One region of the Streptomyces sp. HUAS TT7 genome, then DNA from elsewhere that is predicted to be linked to it. Evidence: riboswitches for the same ligand, from Rfam matches in the RefSeq annotation. Region 1 holds a riboswitch; each other region holds the start of a gene.

The links. A riboswitch is a leader RNA that binds a small molecule or an ion and turns the genes downstream of it on or off. The one in region 1 is predicted to bind cobalamin.
Region 2: linked by a shared signal. The riboswitch ahead of ACSHXC_RS01515 (CbtB domain-containing protein) and the one ahead of metE (5-methyltetrahydropteroyltriglutamate--homocysteine S-methyltransferase) in region 1 are both predicted to bind cobalamin.
Region 3: linked by a shared signal. The riboswitch ahead of ACSHXC_RS24360 (ABC transporter substrate-binding protein) and the one ahead of metE (5-methyltetrahydropteroyltriglutamate--homocysteine S-methyltransferase) in region 1 are both predicted to bind cobalamin.

The regions. Positions count from the first base shown of each region.
Region 1 covers NZ_CP196175.1:491,594-496,742, forward strand. Annotated here, with positions in the region: gene ACSHXC_RS02370 (class I SAM-dependent methyltransferase) at 8-784, opposite strand; gene ACSHXC_RS02375 (hypothetical protein) at 816-1,103, opposite strand; cobalamin riboswitch at 1,262-1,482, shown strand; gene metE (5-methyltetrahydropteroyltriglutamate--homocysteine S-methyltransferase) at 1,636-3,954, shown strand; gene ACSHXC_RS02385 (hypothetical protein) at 4,000-4,524, opposite strand; gene ACSHXC_RS02390 (nSTAND1 domain-containing NTPase) at 4,566-5,149, opposite strand, start outside.
Region 2 covers NZ_CP196175.1:307,420-312,568, forward strand. Annotated here, with positions in the region: gene ACSHXC_RS01495 (ABC transporter ATP-binding protein) at 1-81, shown strand, start outside; gene ACSHXC_RS01500 (ABC transporter permease) at 78-902, shown strand; gene ACSHXC_RS01505 (LLM class F420-dependent oxidoreductase) at 942-1,907, opposite strand; gene ACSHXC_RS01510 (hypothetical protein) at 2,053-2,262, shown strand; cobalamin riboswitch at 2,363-2,509, shown strand; gene ACSHXC_RS01515 (CbtB domain-containing protein) at 2,551-2,766, shown strand; gene ACSHXC_RS01520 (CbtA family protein) at 2,794-3,660, shown strand; gene ACSHXC_RS01525 ((2Fe-2S)-binding protein) at 3,657-4,394, shown strand; gene ACSHXC_RS01530 (short-chain fatty acyl-CoA regulator family protein) at 4,627-5,149, opposite strand, start outside.
Region 3 covers NZ_CP196175.1:5,394,590-5,399,738, reverse strand. Annotated here, with positions in the region: gene ACSHXC_RS24370 (ABC transporter ATP-binding protein) at 1-723, opposite strand, end outside; gene ACSHXC_RS24365 (FecCD family ABC transporter permease) at 720-1,748, opposite strand; gene ACSHXC_RS24360 (ABC transporter substrate-binding protein) at 2,029-3,009, opposite strand; cobalamin riboswitch at 3,048-3,173, opposite strand; gene ACSHXC_RS24355 (Mov34/MPN/PAD-1 family protein) at 3,210-3,632, opposite strand; gene ACSHXC_RS24350 (amino acid permease) at 3,718-5,149, opposite strand, start outside.

The DNA.
Region 1 (5,149 bases):
CGGCTGGTCAAGCGGCGCGCGCGGTGAGTACGGGCTGGAAGAAGCCGGTGCTCTCGGGGGCCAGCCATCGCGGCCGGGCGAACTCCGCCTCGATCACGTATGAGCTCAACTGCCCCTGGGACAGAGCCCAATAGGTGGAGCGCCGCACGCACACGTCCCACTCCCCCGCACCGTCCGGGACGAGCTGGAAGTGCTCCAGGTCGTAACGCTCGCCGTCCTCGTGCCAGTCCCACAGCTGGAACGTGATGCTCCTGCCGTGCGGCGAGGCGGCGACTTGCGGCGGGGTCGAGGCGGGCCGCGCCTTCAGGATCTCGTCGTACGGACGGGTGCTGAGGATGAGCAGCCCATCGGTGCGCAGGACGCGCCGCATCTCCGTGAGGGCGGCGTGCACGTCGTGCGCCGTGAGGAGGTGAGGAAGGGAGTTGTCTGCGCTCACGACGACGTCGAACTGGGCTGCCGCGAAGGGGAGTTGGCGCATGTCGGCTGTTGCTGCGGGGAGTGCGACGCCTCGAAGGGCCGCCTCGCGGACCGCGCGCGTGACGGCCCCGGTGCTGATGTCCGTGCCCGTGACCCGGTGTCCGCGCAGGCCGAGCCCGATGGCCTGGGTGCCGATCCCGCACGAGCAGTCCAACACCCTGGCGCTGTCGAGACCGAGCTCGGCCCGGATCACCGCGTCCAGGGCCCGGCCCTGCCGGGCGATGCCGTCGTCCCAGTCGGCGTAGATGAGGTGGTAGTCGGCGGCGAGCCGATCGTAGAAGCTGGCCACTCCTGAGGCCTTGGGCATGCGGCCAGGCTAACGGGTCTCTCCGTGGCGCTCACGGGCGCGGCAGAGTCACCCCCTTCGTGTGGGCGTCCTGCACCGCCGGTGACCAGTCGCCGGTGCAGTAGACGGATACCTCGCTCATGACTCCGTCGCGCACCTCGGCGCGCAGCTTTTCCCGGCAGTACCAGCTTGCGCCGCCGTCCTCCCAGCGCTCCTCGAACTCGATGACGAGACCGGAGTCCGTGACGTCGACACGGTGGCGCGGGACGGTGCCGGGGTGGGGTGGCTGGTGCGGCGCAGCGCTACCAGTTGGTCGCGGCCCGCGGCCTGGAGCCGCCACTGCGGAAGGCTCAGGTCGCAGAAGACATCCTCGGCGAACGCGATGCCCGCCTCGTCCGTCCCCTCGCCGCTTCGAGAGTGCCCCCCCTTCGAGCGTAGGCAGCCGGGCGGGTCCGGGGTACGACCAGCCCCCGCCGCCCCGCGCCCCGAGCGGAGCGCGTACGCTGCCCATGCAGCTGGTTCGCCCCGTCCGCCAGGCGGGATGCGTCGTAAGAGGGAACCCGGTGGGAATCCGGGACTGCCCCGCAGCGGTGAGCGGGAACGACCGCCGTCATACGCACTGGGCCCGGCCGGGTCTGGGAAGCGACGGCCAGTAGATGCCTCGGAGAGCACGAGGCGTGCCCGCGAGTCCGAAGACCTGCCACTGCCCGTGTGCGACCGATCGCGCGCGGAGATCCCGGTGACCTCGAGGGCGGGTCGGCGTACGCACCAGCGGCAACGGCGCACATGCCGTGGCTCTGGTCCGTCGTCCCTTCGCGCCTTCGTCCCGTTCCGGGGTCCGCTCCACCGAAGAGCTCGCGAAGGAGAGTCTCGTGACCAAGTCCGCAGCCGCGGCAGCACGCGCCACCGTGTACGGCTACCCCCGCCAAGGGCCGAACCGGGAACTGAAGAAGGCGATCGAGGGCTACTGGAAGGGCCGCGTCGGCGCCCCCGAACTCCGGCGGACCGCAGCCGAACTGCGGGCGGCCACCTGGCGGCAGCTCGCCGAGGCCGGCATCCACGAGGTGCCGACCGGTGACTTCTCGTACTACGACCACGTCCTGGACACCAGCGTCATGGTGGGCGCCGTGCCCGACCGCCACCGCGAGGCCCTCTCAACCGACGTCCTGGACGGCTACTTCGCGATGGCGCGCGGCACCCAGGACGTGGCGCCGCTCGAAATGACCAAGTGGTTTGATACCAACTACCATTATCTGGTACCGGAGTTGGGGCCGGACACCATCTTCGCCGCCGACTCCTCCAAGCAGGTCGGCGAGCTCAAGGAGGCCCTCGCGCTCGGGCTTGCCGCGCGCCCCGTGCTCGTGGGCCCGGTGACGTATCTGCTGCTCGCCAAGCCCGCGCCCGGCGTGGCCGCCGACTTCGAGCCGCTCACCCTGCTCGACCGGCTGCTGCCGGTGTACGCGCGGGTGCTGGCCGACCTGCGGGCGGCAGGCGCCGAGTGGGTGCAGCTGGACGAGCCCGCGCTCGTCCAGGACCGCACCCCCGCCGAACTGAACGCCGTCGCCCGCGCCTACCGGGAGCTCGGCGCGCTCACCGACCGCCCCAAGCTCCTCGTCGCCTCCTACTTCGACCGGCTCGGCGAGGCCCTGCCGGTCCTCGCCAAGGCGCCGGTCGACGGGCTCGCGCTGGACTTCACCGGCCCCGCGGCCGCCAACCTCGACGATCTCGCCACGGTCGGCGGCCTCCCCGGCAAGCGGCTCGTCGCGGGGGTCGTGGACGGGCGCAACGTATGGATCAACGACCTGGAGAAGTCGCTGTCCACCCTGGGCACGCTGCTCGGACTCGCCGACCGCGTGGATGTGGCCGCCTCCTGCTCGCTGCTCCACGTCCCGCTCGACGCGGCCGCCGAACGCGGCATCGAGCCGCAGATCGCGCGCTGGCTCGCGTTCGCCCGCCAGAAGACGGCAGAAATCGTCACACTGGCCCGCGGCCTGTCCGGCGGAACCGGCGCCATCGCGGCCCAACTGGCCGCCAACCGGGCCGACTTGGCCTCCCGCGCCGGTTCGGCCATCACCCGCGATCCGGCCGTACGCGCCCGGACCGGCGCCGTCACCGCGGCAGACGCCCGCCGCGCCCAGCCATACGCCCAACGGGCCACCGCCCAGCGCGCCCACCTGAATCTGCCGCCCCTGCCCACGACGACGATCGGCTCGTTCCCGCAGACCGGCGAACTCCGCACCGCCCGCGCCGACCTGCGCGCCGGACGCATCGGCACGGCCGCGTACGAGGAGCGCATCGAGGCCGAGATCCGCGAGGTGGTCTCCTTCCAGGAGAAGACCGGCATCGACGTCCTCGTGCACGGCGAGCCCGAACGCAACGACATGGTGCAGTACTTCGCCGAGCAGCTGACGGGCTACCTCGCCACTCAGCACGGCTGGGTCCAGTCGTACGGCACCCGCTATGTGCGCCCGCCGGTCCTGGCCGGCGACATCTCGCGCCCCGAGCCGATGACGGTCCGCTGGACGACGTACGCCCAGTCCCTCACCGACCGCCCGGTCAAGGGCATGCTCACCGGGCCGGTCACCATGCTCGCCTGGTCCTTCGTCCGCGACGACCAGCCGCTCGCCGACACCGCCCGCCAGGTCGCCCTGGCACTGCGCGACGAGGTCAACGACCTTGAAGCTCATGGCAGTTCGGTCATCCAGGTCGACGAGCCGGCTCTGCGCGAGACCCTGCCGCTGCGCCCGGCCGACCACCCCGCATACCTGGCCTGGGCGACGGAGGCGTTCCGGCTGACGACCGGCGGGGTCCGGCCGGACACCCAGATCCACACCCACATGTGCTACGCCGAGTTCGGCGAGATCCTCTCCGCCATCGACGACTTGGACGCGGACGTGATCAGCCTGGAGGCGGCCCGCTCCCACATGCAGGTCGCGGACGAGCTGGCCGCGGCGGGCTATCCGCGCGAGGTCGGTCCAGGGGTGTACGACATCCACTCCCCCCGCGTCCCGCCCGAGGACGAGACCGCGCACCTCATCACGCGGGCACTGCGCTCCGTACCCGCCGAACGCCTGTGGATCAACCCCGACTGCGGCCTCAAGACCCGCGGTTGGGCCGAGGTCCGCCCGGCCCTGGAACGCATGACGGCGGCGGCGCGCGCGGCACGTCGGCAGTTGCCCGCCACGGACTGAGGGAAGGGGCGGGGGTACCGGATCGTCGGTGCCCCCGTCGCCGTCTCAATAGCACACGTGGCTCGGGGCGTCGGGGCCGCAGTAGTTGGTGCCCGCGGTGGCGATGCTGTCAGTGGTGGGGTTCAGCGTCATGGTGAGGGGTCCGGGCTTGAGCCAGCCAGGGTCGTTGGATTCTGCGACGCTCCCGGTGGCCGCGGTTCCGTCGACACCGGTGAGCCGCCCCGTGGCGTGACCCCCATCGGTGATCTGGCCGTTTACCACTGTGTCGCACGGCGGGGCGGCCTGACCGCAGGTGACGTACAGACGCTTGCCGATCTCGAACGAGCCGTCGGCATTCACCTGGAGCCAGTTGCCGTGACCGGTCCAGTGGCCGACGAACGAGGACACGTCGGCCGGCTTCACCGGGGGCGCTGTACTGGCGGACGGACGGGTGGAAGCCGGATCGGCCGAGGGGTGGGCGTGTTCGCCGCTCCCCGAGCAGGCGGTTGCCAGGACGAACGCTGTCGCCGCCCCCAGGATGATGCCGAAGTGCCGGAACGGGGCGGAGGTGCGAGGCGAATGCGGGACCACGGGGGCTCTCCTTCGCGGGTGTGGGGTCGCGCCGGGAGGCGCTATAGCGGTGGGCGGCACGGCGCGGCGTAGTCGGTGTCTTGCACGTACTTCTGCCACTGGGATCTGCTGATCGGATCGCCCGTGGCGGAGCAGAGCCGTTGGACGAGGCGTTCGGGGTCGGTATCCCGGATCGCGATCGCCCCTGGGGCTCCCTCGCTGAGGACGAGTCGGCCTCCGCCGGGCAGTGGGGCGGTGAGGGCAAGGCCGTTTTCGAGGTCCTTGGTCATCGGGGCGAAGTCGGCGGTCGCTCCTGGACGGCCGGAGGCTGGCACGTCCCAGAGGTGCGTGCCGCCGGTGTCGTCCAGCCCGGCCAGGGCCGTACCGTCCGGACTGAAGCGCAGGGCTCGCAGCGGGCTGGTGGTGGCGGGTGCGGTGCCCAGCGGCTTCGGTGCGCCGAGTTGTCCGACGTCCCAGACGGTGAGGACGCCGTCGGTGCCGGACGTAGCGAGTACGGCCCGGCGCGGTGACAGTGCGGTGGCGCTGACCGGGCCGATGCGGGTCATCGCCGGGGTCGCGGGCTTCGGGTGGGTCGGGTCGCTCAGATCCCAGAGCGCGCTGCGGAAGTCGCTGACGTCCACGGTGG
Region 2 (5,149 bases), 180 kb from region 1:
ACCCGCACCGCCTCATTGGAGGCGGCCTTCATGGAACTCACCGCCGACAGCACCGAATACCTGGCAGGACAGCCCCGATGACGACACTCACTCCGCCCGCCCGGACCACCCCCCTCGCCACGCCACCCGCCCGTTTCCGCGACCTGCTCGCCGCCGAGTGGATCAAGATGCGGTCCCTGCGCTCCACCCCGTGGATCCTCGCGCTCACCGTCCTGTTCGTCATCGGGTCCGCTGCCGTGGCCACGCTGTCGGACCACACCACGGACTCCGGCTCCGCCGATTTCCTGCCCTTCGACGCCTACCCGTCGGCCGGGTACTGGACCCTGATGCTCGTCGCCGGCACCGTCGGCGCGCTGACGGTCGTGAGCGAGTACAGCAGCGGACTGATCCGCACCACCACCGTGGCCGTCCCTGCCCGCGGCTCCGTCGTACTGGCCAAGGCGGCTGTCACCGCCATGGTGTGGACCGCGGTCGGCGCCGTCGCCTCCACCGGTTCCTTCCTGGTCTCCCAGGCCATCCTGAACGGTCACCCCACAGGCGCCGCGCTCACCCACCCCGGGGCGATCCGGGCACTGGCGGCATCCGCATTGGTCGCCCCGGTCTGTGCAACTGTCGGCCTGGGCCTCGGAGTTCTGCTCCGGCATGCCGCCGCGACCACGGTCACCAGCGTCTTCGTCCTGCTGATGCTGCCGACCATGTTCTCGGAGAGCAACCGCTGGTCGGCCGACATCAAACACACCCTGGTGTCGGCCGCCTGGAAGCGCCTGCTCCAGAACTGGGAGCCGGAGCCCGGGTCCCTGGGTTACACCGCCACGGTCCCCGGCTCCTGGCTCGTGTACGCGCTCTGGCCGCTGATCACGCTCGCCCTCGCCGTGTTCGTCGTCCGGCGCCGCGACGTATGAGCCTGGGCCGGTGTCCCGAGCCTCCGCCCGCTCCGGCGGTCACAGCTCGCGCAGCGCGGGCAGCAGTTTCTTCTCGGCCCAGTCGATGAACGGGAGTTGCTGTCGGCCGCCGATCTGGACGAGGGCGATTTCGGTGAAGCCGGCTTCGGCGTAGGGGCGTACGGCGTCGACGAAGGCGTCCACATCGTCGCCGCACGGGATGGACCGCGCCACGTCCTCCCGGGTCACGAACTGCGTCGCCGCCTCGAAGCCCGAGGGCCCCGGCAGCTCCGAGTTCACCGGCCAGCCCCCGGCGAACCAGCGGAACTGGTCGTGGGCACGGGCGACCGCCGCGTCCCGGTCGGGGTCGTAGCAGACGGGCAGCTGACCCACCCGGGGCTTGCCGGTGCCGCCGTGCCGGTCGAAGGAGGCGAGCAGTTCCGGCTTGGCTTCGGTGGCGATGACCAGGTCGGCGGTCCGGCCGGCCACGGCGCAGGACCGCTCGCCGGAGACGGCGACGCCGATCGGCGGCAGTTCGTCGGGGAGGTCCCACAGCCGGGCGTTCGCGACGCCGAAGTGCGCACTCTGATGGTTGACGTTGCCGCCCTCGAAGAGCGCGCGGATGATCTCGACGGCCTCTTCGAGCATGTCGATGCGGACCTCCGGGGCCGGCCAACCGGCGCCCACCACATGCTCGTTGAGGTTCTCGCCGGAGCCGAGTCCGAGCCGGAACCGGCCTTCGGACAGGATCTGCATCGTGGCCGCCTTCTGCGCCACGACGGTGGGGTGGTAGCGCAGCGTCGGGCAGGTCACGTACGTCATCAGCGGGATGCGGGTGGTGGCCTGGGCGGCCGCGCCGAGCACGCTCCACGCGTAGGGCGCGTGCCCCTGGCTTTCCAGCCACGGGGAGTAGTGGTCGGAGGTGACGGAGAAGTCGAACCCGGCACGCTCCGCCGCGACCAGATCCGCCACGAGTTCGCGCGGACCCGTCTGCTCAGTCATCATTGTGTAGCCGATTTGCACCATATTTCACGACTAACCGTGCTGCGCCGATGGAAAACATCGGCCCGCTGTCCGTTTGCGGGTTCCCGACCGCACCGGTTGCCGAAACGCTTCCGGTGTGCGACAGGGGCTACGCGGTCCGCAGACCGTCCGCCTTCGAGGAGTCGTCATGGTCATAGTGGCCGTTCTCATCCCGCCGCTGCTCCTTGGCGTGCTGCTGGCCCTCGGCCGTTACGAGGAGCGCCTCCTCGGCGCCCCCACACCGATCGAGGACCGGCTGCGCGAGCGGCGCGGATATGCGGCGCCTGACCTCCCCGACGAACAGCCGCAGCACCCGGCCCACCCCGCACCGTCGAGCGAGGTGGGGCCGCCCCTGTGACGGTGCGCGCCCGTACGGATCGCGCAGCCGGGCCGGCGCTGGCACGATGGACGGGCGGGATTGCGAGGGGAGCGGGCCAGGACTTGGCACTGGCTTGATTGACCCGTTCGAGACGGCAGCTCTATGCTCCACATGTAGTGATGAGATAAGGAAGCTGGTGAGATTCCAGCACGGTCGCGCCACTGTGAGCCGACCGCCCGCGAGGGTGGCCGGTGAGTCAGACACTTATCCGTTGCTTCGCCCCGTTTCATCCATGGGACGCAAGATCCCGAGAAGGAGGGCCTCGCCTTGAGCAGCGTTTCCACATCCCGCCCGGCTTCCACGCCGATCGTCCTGCCGGTTTCGAAGTCGGTGCTGTGGCTGGTCGGCACCGCGATCCTCGCACTGGCCGCCTACTACTTCATCGGCGTCGACCAAGGGGCCGTCTCGGTCTTCGGCAACGACATGCACATCCACGAGTTCGTCCACGACGGGCGTCACTTCCTCGGCTTCCCCTGCCACTGACCCACACGGAAGTACGGACAACTCGACATGGAAAAGAAGCTGATACTGCGCGGCGTTCTCGTCGGCGCAGTGGCGGGGCTGCTCGCATTCGTCTTCGGACGGGTCTTCGCCGAACCGCAGATCGCGAAAGCCGTCGACTACGAGAGCGGGCGTGACGCCGCCCAGGCCGCCCTCGACAAGGCCGCCGGCCTGCCCGCCGAGGCGGCCGACCCGGACCTGTTCAGCCGCACCATTCAGGCCGATGTCGGCCTCGGCGTCGGCATGATCTTCTTCGGCATGGCCATGGGTGCGCTCTTCGCCGTCGCGTACACGGTCTGCCTGGGCCGGGCCGGCGGCCTGCGCGCCCGCACGCTGGCGCTGGTGGTCGCCGGTGGCGGGTTCCTCACGATGTACCTGGTGCCGTTCCTCAAGTACCCGGCCAATCCTCCGGCGATCGGCCACGAGGAAACCATCAAGCAGCGCAGCGGCCTCTACCTCATCATGGTGGTGTGCTCGATCGCGTTCCTGGTGGCGGCGGTCTGGCTCGGCAAACGCCTCCAGGCCCGCTACGGCAACTGGAACGCCACGCTCATCGGCGGTGCCGTGTTCGTCGTCGCGATCGGGATCGTGATGCTGGTCCTGCCCTCGCTCGGGCATCTGGCCTACAACAAGGAGAACTTCGGCGATCAGGCCACCGAGACACCGCTGCCCCTGACCGATTCCAAGGGCACGATCGTCTACCCCGGTTTCCCCGCCGACGTGCTGTTCTCCTTCCGCTTCTTCTCCGTCGCAGCTCAGCTCCTCCTGTGGGCTGCCATCGGGCTGTTCTTCGGCCCCTTGGCCGAGCGCCTTCTCCAGCCCCGCCGGGAATCCGCCGACGCCCCCGCGCAGGGCCCGGCTCCCCTCCCTGCATGACGTTCGCTCCGACGTCGAGCGCGGTGATCGCCGAGATCACCGCGCTCGGACCGTTCTTCGCCCTGCACACCCACGCCGCGGACGCACGGCCGGTGGAGCCGTGGGTCCCGATGTCCCGGCAGCTCATCGAGGCCCGCGTGTCGGCCGTACGGGGCTGGCTGGCCGCGGCCGGCGAGCAGCCGATCGACGCCATTGAGGTGCGGGTGGCCGCGTCGGTGACCCACCTCGGCCTGGCCGCCAGGCTGCTGTCGCCCGCGCTTGCCGCGTTCGTGCTGCACGGACGCCTTCTCACCTTCGGCCTCGCGGACGTCCACTGGCAGCCGGTCCTCGGCGGCCCCATCCCCCTCTCCGTCCCCGGCACCGCGATGAGCTCCGGCTCCGTTCCACCCGAGGAACTCACGTCCTTCCTCGACCGCCCCCTCGGTGAACTCGCCGCCGCCATGCGGCCGTTCTCGCTCTCTCCTCACATCCTCCAGGGCAACATCGCCTCGGCCCTCAACGGTGCCGCCACCATGATCGGCGCTGCCGTACCGGAACTCGCGGAGCGAACCCGCACGGCGGTCACGCTCCTCCTGGACAGCCCACCCCTGCGGGATTCCGCCACCACAACCGCCAACGGCGCCTTCCAACGCCGGAGTTGCTGCCTGATCTACCGCGCCGCCCCGGGCCGCAAGGGGTCGCTGTGTGGCGACTGTGTGCTGAATCGCGACGCGGACAGCACCAAACGCCGCTGACCGCACCGCAGTTCGCAGATCCGTCCTCTTGGCGGGTGAACTCAGGTGGCCGCTTCTCGGTGAAGGCCGCCATGCCCCTCTCTGGTCCTGCGTGGCGAACACCGCGTGGAACAGGCGGCGTCAGTCCGGCCGGTGATGCGGCTCATCACGAAGATCTTGCGGGTCATCGATCCCGACCGGCGTACGTACGTGCCCTATCGGGTGGAGAGGTCCGGCAACTCCTGATGCTCCGTCAGCCGATGCCCGGCCCCTCCCCCGCCACGGGGTAGGGAACGAAAGTGCTGCTGTTCTCGTCGATCGCGAGGCTCCGGTCCAGGGGCGGTACGGCACGCTGAGGGCAGTCGGTGCGTTCGCAGAGGCGGCAGCCCATCCCGATGGGGACGGCGGCGGAGGTGTTGTCGAGGTCGAGGCCGTCGGAGTAGACCAGCCGTGAGGCGTGCCGGATCTCGCAGCCGAGGCCGATGGCGAAGGTCTTGCCGGGCTCGCCCCAGCCACCCCGGTGCCGGGAGATCGCGCGGGCGGTCCACAGGTAGCGCTGGCCGTCCGGCATGGCGGCGACCTGGACGTGGATGCGTCCGGGGGCGGCGAACGCCTCGTACACGTTCCACAGCGGGCAGGTACCGCCGGCCCGCGAGAAGTGGAACGCGGTGGCGGACTGGCGCTTGGACATGTTGCCCGCCCGGTCGACGCGCACGAAGGAGAAGGGCACGCCGCGCAGCCGGGGGCGCTGCAGGGTGCTGAGGCGGTGGCAGATC
Region 3 (5,149 bases), 4.9 Mb from region 1:
CACCTCGGCGTTCACTCCGTACACCTCGCGCAGGAGCTCGGCGGTGAGGACGTCGGCGGGCGGGCCCGCGGCGACGATGCGGCCGCCGGCCAGGACGCAGATGCGGTCGCAGTAGTACGCGGCGAGGTTCAGGTCGTGCAGGGCGAGCAGGCTGACCGTGCCCAACTCCCTTACCAGGGACAGGACTTCGAGCTGATAGCGGATGTCGAGGTGGTTGGTCGGCTCGTCCAGGACGACGACGTCCGGCTGCTGCACGAGAGCCCGGGCGACCAGCGCGCGCTGGCGTTCGCCGCCGGAGAGGGAGGGGAAGGGGCGGGCGGCGAGGTCCGCGATGCCGACGCGGGCGAGCGCCTCGCGTACGAGGGTGTCGTCGGCAGCGGTGTCGGCCTCCCAGAAGCGGCGGTGCGGGGAGCGGCCCATGGCGACGATCTCGCGGACGGTCAGCTCGATGCCGCCGGCGTCGGCGTCCTGCGGGACGGTCGCGATGCGGCGGGCGCGGGCCTTGGCCGGCAGGGCGTGCAGGTCGGCGCCGTCGAGCAGGGCGCGGCCTGCGGTCGGGCGCAGGGTTGCGTAGATACAGCGCAGCAGGGTCGTCTTGCCGCTGCCGTTGGGGCCGACCAGGGCGACGGTCTCGCCGTCGGCGGCGTGCAGGGTGATGTCGTGCAGCAGGGTGCGGCCCTGGGGTGTGGTGTACGAGAGGGACTCGGTGCACAGGGTCGTCATGCGGGACTGCCTTCCGCGCCGGCCCGGCGGCCGCGCAGCATCCAGAGGAAGAACGGGCCGCCGGTGAGGGCGGTGAGGACGCCGACGGGGATGTCCTGCGGGGCGGCTGCGGTGCGGGCCGCGAGGTCGGCGAGCACGAGGAAGCCGGCGCCGCCGAGGGCCGCGACGGGGAGCAGGGTGCGGTGGGCGGCGCCTACGGCCATGCGGGCGGCGTGCGGAACCATCAGGCCGACGAAGCCGATGGCTCCGCTGTACGCGACGAGGATGCCGGTGAGCAGGGAGGCGAGCACGAACACGGCCGCCCGGAAGCGGCCGGTGTCGAGGCCGAGCACGGTGGCGCCCTCCTCGCCGACGAGGAGCAGGTCCAGGGGGCGGGCCAGGGCGATCAGGACGAGGGTGCCGAGGGTGAGGGCCGTGGCGGGCAGGGCGAGCATGTCCCAGCGGGCGCCGCCGAGTCCGCCGAGCGTCCAGTGCAGGACTTCCTGTACGTGATCGGCACTGGCCGAGGTGACCAGGATCAGGCTGGTCAGCGCGGACAGGACGTACGAGACGGCGACCCCGGCGAGGACCAGGCGGCCGCCCGTCATGGAGCCGCCGCGCCCGGCCAGGGCGTAGACGAGGACCAGGGCTGCGAGCGCCCCCGCGAAGGCGGCGGCGGGCAGCGCGACGGTGGTGGCCACCCCGGCCCCCACCCCGAGCACGATCACGGCGACGGCCCCGGCGGAGGCCCCGCTGGACACCCCGAGCAGAAAGGGGTCGGCGAGGGGGTTGCGCACGAGAGCCTGCAACACGGTCCCGATGACGGCGAGCCCGGCCCCGGTGACGGCCCCGAGCACGACGCGGGGCAGCCGCACGTCGAGCACGATGGTCCGGTACGGGCCCGGCTCCGCCGAACCGGTGACGATCCCAAGGACCTGGTGGGCCGGTATCCGCACCGACCCGAGCGCGAGCCCCGCCCCGGCGGCAGCGACCAGCACGGCTGCGAGCACCCCGATGACGAGCGGGTACCGCCAACGCGGGGTCACCAGCGGGTCCCGTCCGAGCCGCGCGGGGCCACCCCAGGCGCCCCCGGAGGCCCCCCATCCCCCGGCCAAAACCCGTTCTCCCACCCGTACCACCCGTGCGGGCGGGAGGGAGGGTGCGGCCCTTCCCTCCGTCCACCGAGCGCCGTCGGCGACTGCGGACCGTGGACAGAGCCGACCACCGGCCGCCACCGCCGGCCGCCCGGGCGAGAGGCCGGGCCCGTCGCAGGCCGAGGGCACAGGCCTCCCCGGCGCCGCTCCGGCCAGGTCTGCGAGCGGGCGCTCACTCCCCCGCCCCCGCACGGAGCTGGGCCGCCAGCTTTGTCACTGCGTCCGGGGCTCTGACCCCTGTCACCATGTCGGACAGAGGGAGAACGGCAAAGCGGTTGTTCTTGACGGCCGGGACGGACGCCAGTGCCGGGTCGTCGCGCAGGCGTTGCTTCTTCGCTTCCACGCTCGTACCGCCGTAGTCCAGGATCAGGATCGTCTCCGGCGCGCGGGCCACCACGTTTTCCCAGCTCGCGTCGCCGAAGGACTTGTCCTTGAGGTCGGCCGCGAAGACGTTGCGGCCGCCCGCCCGCGTCACGATGTCGTTGCCTATTCCCTTGCCGCCCACCGTGAACGCCGTCTTGTCCCCGCTGTCGTAGACGAAGACCGGGACGGGAGCCGCACCCTTCCGGGCCGCCTGCGTCCTCGCGTTCGTGGCCTCGGCCGACTTCACCCACGACTCCGCCCGCTCCGGCACGCCGAACGTCCGGCCCACCTCGCGGACCTCCTCGTACACCTCGTTCATCGTCGTCGCCGCGCCCTTGGGGCAGTTCTCCACGTTCAGGCGGGACTTGATGCCGCTCTTGGCCAGGGCCTCGCGGCCCCGGCCCTCGTTCGCCGCGAAGGCGGATGCGTAGCCGCCGTAGACGTAGTCGGGAGCAGCCGACAGGAGCTTTTCGTAGGAGGGGTATTCCTTGGCCAGCACCGGGACCGAGCCGTACGCCGACTCGTATTTCGGGAGGATCCTGTCGTCCAGGTAGGCCGTCCCCACCAGGGACTTGGCGAGGCCCAGCTCCAGCATCACCTCCGTGGCGTGCTGGTTCATCGTCACCGCTCGCTTCGGCGGGGCGGTGAAGGTCGTCGTCACACCGCAGTTGGTGACCTTGTACGGGAAGCCGGGGGCCGAGCCGCCCCGGGCCTCGGGCCGTGCCTGCGTCGTACAGGCGGCCAGCGGGAACAGCAGGGCGGCGGCCAGGGCCGCGCGGCGCCAGAGCATGGCTGAGCTCCTCCAAGGGGATTTCCACGTCCCCTGTCGTCGGGAGAAGGCGGCAGGTCAGTTCCTGGCTTCCGGCCCCGCGGGTTTCCCGCGGTGCCGGTCACAGTGGCGGGACCGTGCCGGATTCACACCGGCTTCCTGGGTCCTGCCGCCCGAATATTCGAGATTGCACGTAGATGGTACGGGTCGACCCGTAAGGGTCAGTACGCCTCTACCACCTTCACGTCTTCCTCCGTGATCACGCCGTCCACGATCCGGTACGAGCGGAACTGGAACTCCCCCGCCCCGTCCGTGTCCGCCGTCGACACCAGGACGTAGTGCGCGCCGGGCTCGTTCGCGTACGTCACGTCCGTGCGGGACGGGTAAGCCTCCGTGGCGGTGTGGGAGTGGTAGACGATCACCGGCTCCTCGTCGCGGTCGTCCATCTCGCGGTACAGCTTCAGCAGGTCCTGCGAGTCGAACTCGTAGAACGTGGGCGAGCGGGCCGCGTTCAGCATCGGGATGAAGCGCTCGGCGCGGCCGGTGCCCGCCGGGCCCGCGACCACACCGCACGCCTCGTCGGGGTGGTCGGCGCGGGCGTGCGCGACGAGCTGGTCGTACAGGGCCTGGGTGATGGTCAGCATGTCGGCAAGGATAAGCAGACGGGCCGGTCCGTATCGATAGTCGATACGTACCGGCCCGAATACTGAGAATCAGCAGGTCAGAGGATCAAGAGCGCTTCGCGAACGCCTTGTTCTCCGGGTTCTTGGCCTTCAGGACCAGGTAGGAGACGCCCAGGATCAGGCCCCACAGCGGCGCGCAGTACAGCGAGACGCGGGAGTCCTTGTCGATGCCCATCATCACGATGACCATGAAGATGAAGATCAGCGCGAACCAGCTGGTGTACGGGGCGCCGGGGGCGCGGAAGCTGGACTGCGGCAAGGCGCCGGTGTCCGCCAGGCGGCGGTAGCGGATCTGGCAGACCAGGATCATGATCCAGGCCCACATGCCGGAGATCGTGGCGAAGGAGACCACGTAGTCGAAGGCCTTGCCGGGCGCCACGTAGTTGATCCACACGCCGACCAGCATGAGCGCCGCGGAGACCGTGGTGCCGACCAGCGGGGTGCCGCTCTTGGTGAGCTTGGTGAAGACCTTCGGGCCCTGGCCGTTGAGCGCGAGGTCGCGCAGCATGCGGCCGGTGGAGTACATGCCCGAGTTGCAGGAGGAGAGCGCGGCGGTCAGCACGACGAAGTTGACGATGGCGGCGCCGACGCCGAGGCCCATCTTCTCGAAGGCGGCGACGAAGGGGCTGACGCCCGGCTGGAACTCGTGCCACGGGACGACCGAGAGGATCATGATCAGGGCGCCGATGTAGAAGACGGCGATGCGCCACGGCACGGTGTTGATGGCCTTGGGCAGGGTCTTCTCGGGGTCCTTGGACTCGCCCGCGGTCACGCCGACCAGTTCGACGGCGAGGAAGGCGAACATGACGATCTGCAGGGTCATCAGCGTGCCGCCGATGCCCTTGGGGAAGAACCCGCCGTCGTTCCAGAGGTTGGCGACGGTGGCGGTGTCCGCGGCGTCGGAGAAGCCGACGGTGAGGATGCCGGCGCAGATCAGGATCATGCCGACGATGGCGGTCACCTTGACCATGGAGAACCAGAACTCCAGCTCGCCGAAGAGCTTCACGGAGATGAGGTTCACGGCGTACAGGATGAGCGTGAAGACCAGCGCGTACAGCCATTGCGGGACGCTGCTGTGGGTCCAGAAGGCCATGTACTGGGCGGCCGCGGTGACTTCGGTGATGCCGGTGACGACCCAGAAGAGCCAGTACGTCCAGCCGGTGACGAAGCCCCAGAACGGGCCGACGAACTCCCGGGCGTACTCCGAGAAGGAGCCCGACACCGGGCGGTACATGAGCAGCTCGCCGAGGGCGCGCATGATGAAGAAGATGACCAGGCCGGCGATGGCGTAGGCCAGGATGAGGCTGGGGCCGGCCTTCGAGATGGCCTTGCCCGCGCCCAGGAAGAGGCCGGTGCCGATGGCACCGCCGATCGCGATCATCTGGATCTGCCGGGCCCCGAGGCCCCGCTGATATCCCTCGCCCGAGCCTTCGCTCGTGCTGTGGGCGGTCCCCGCGGCCTCATTGCCGGCAGGACGG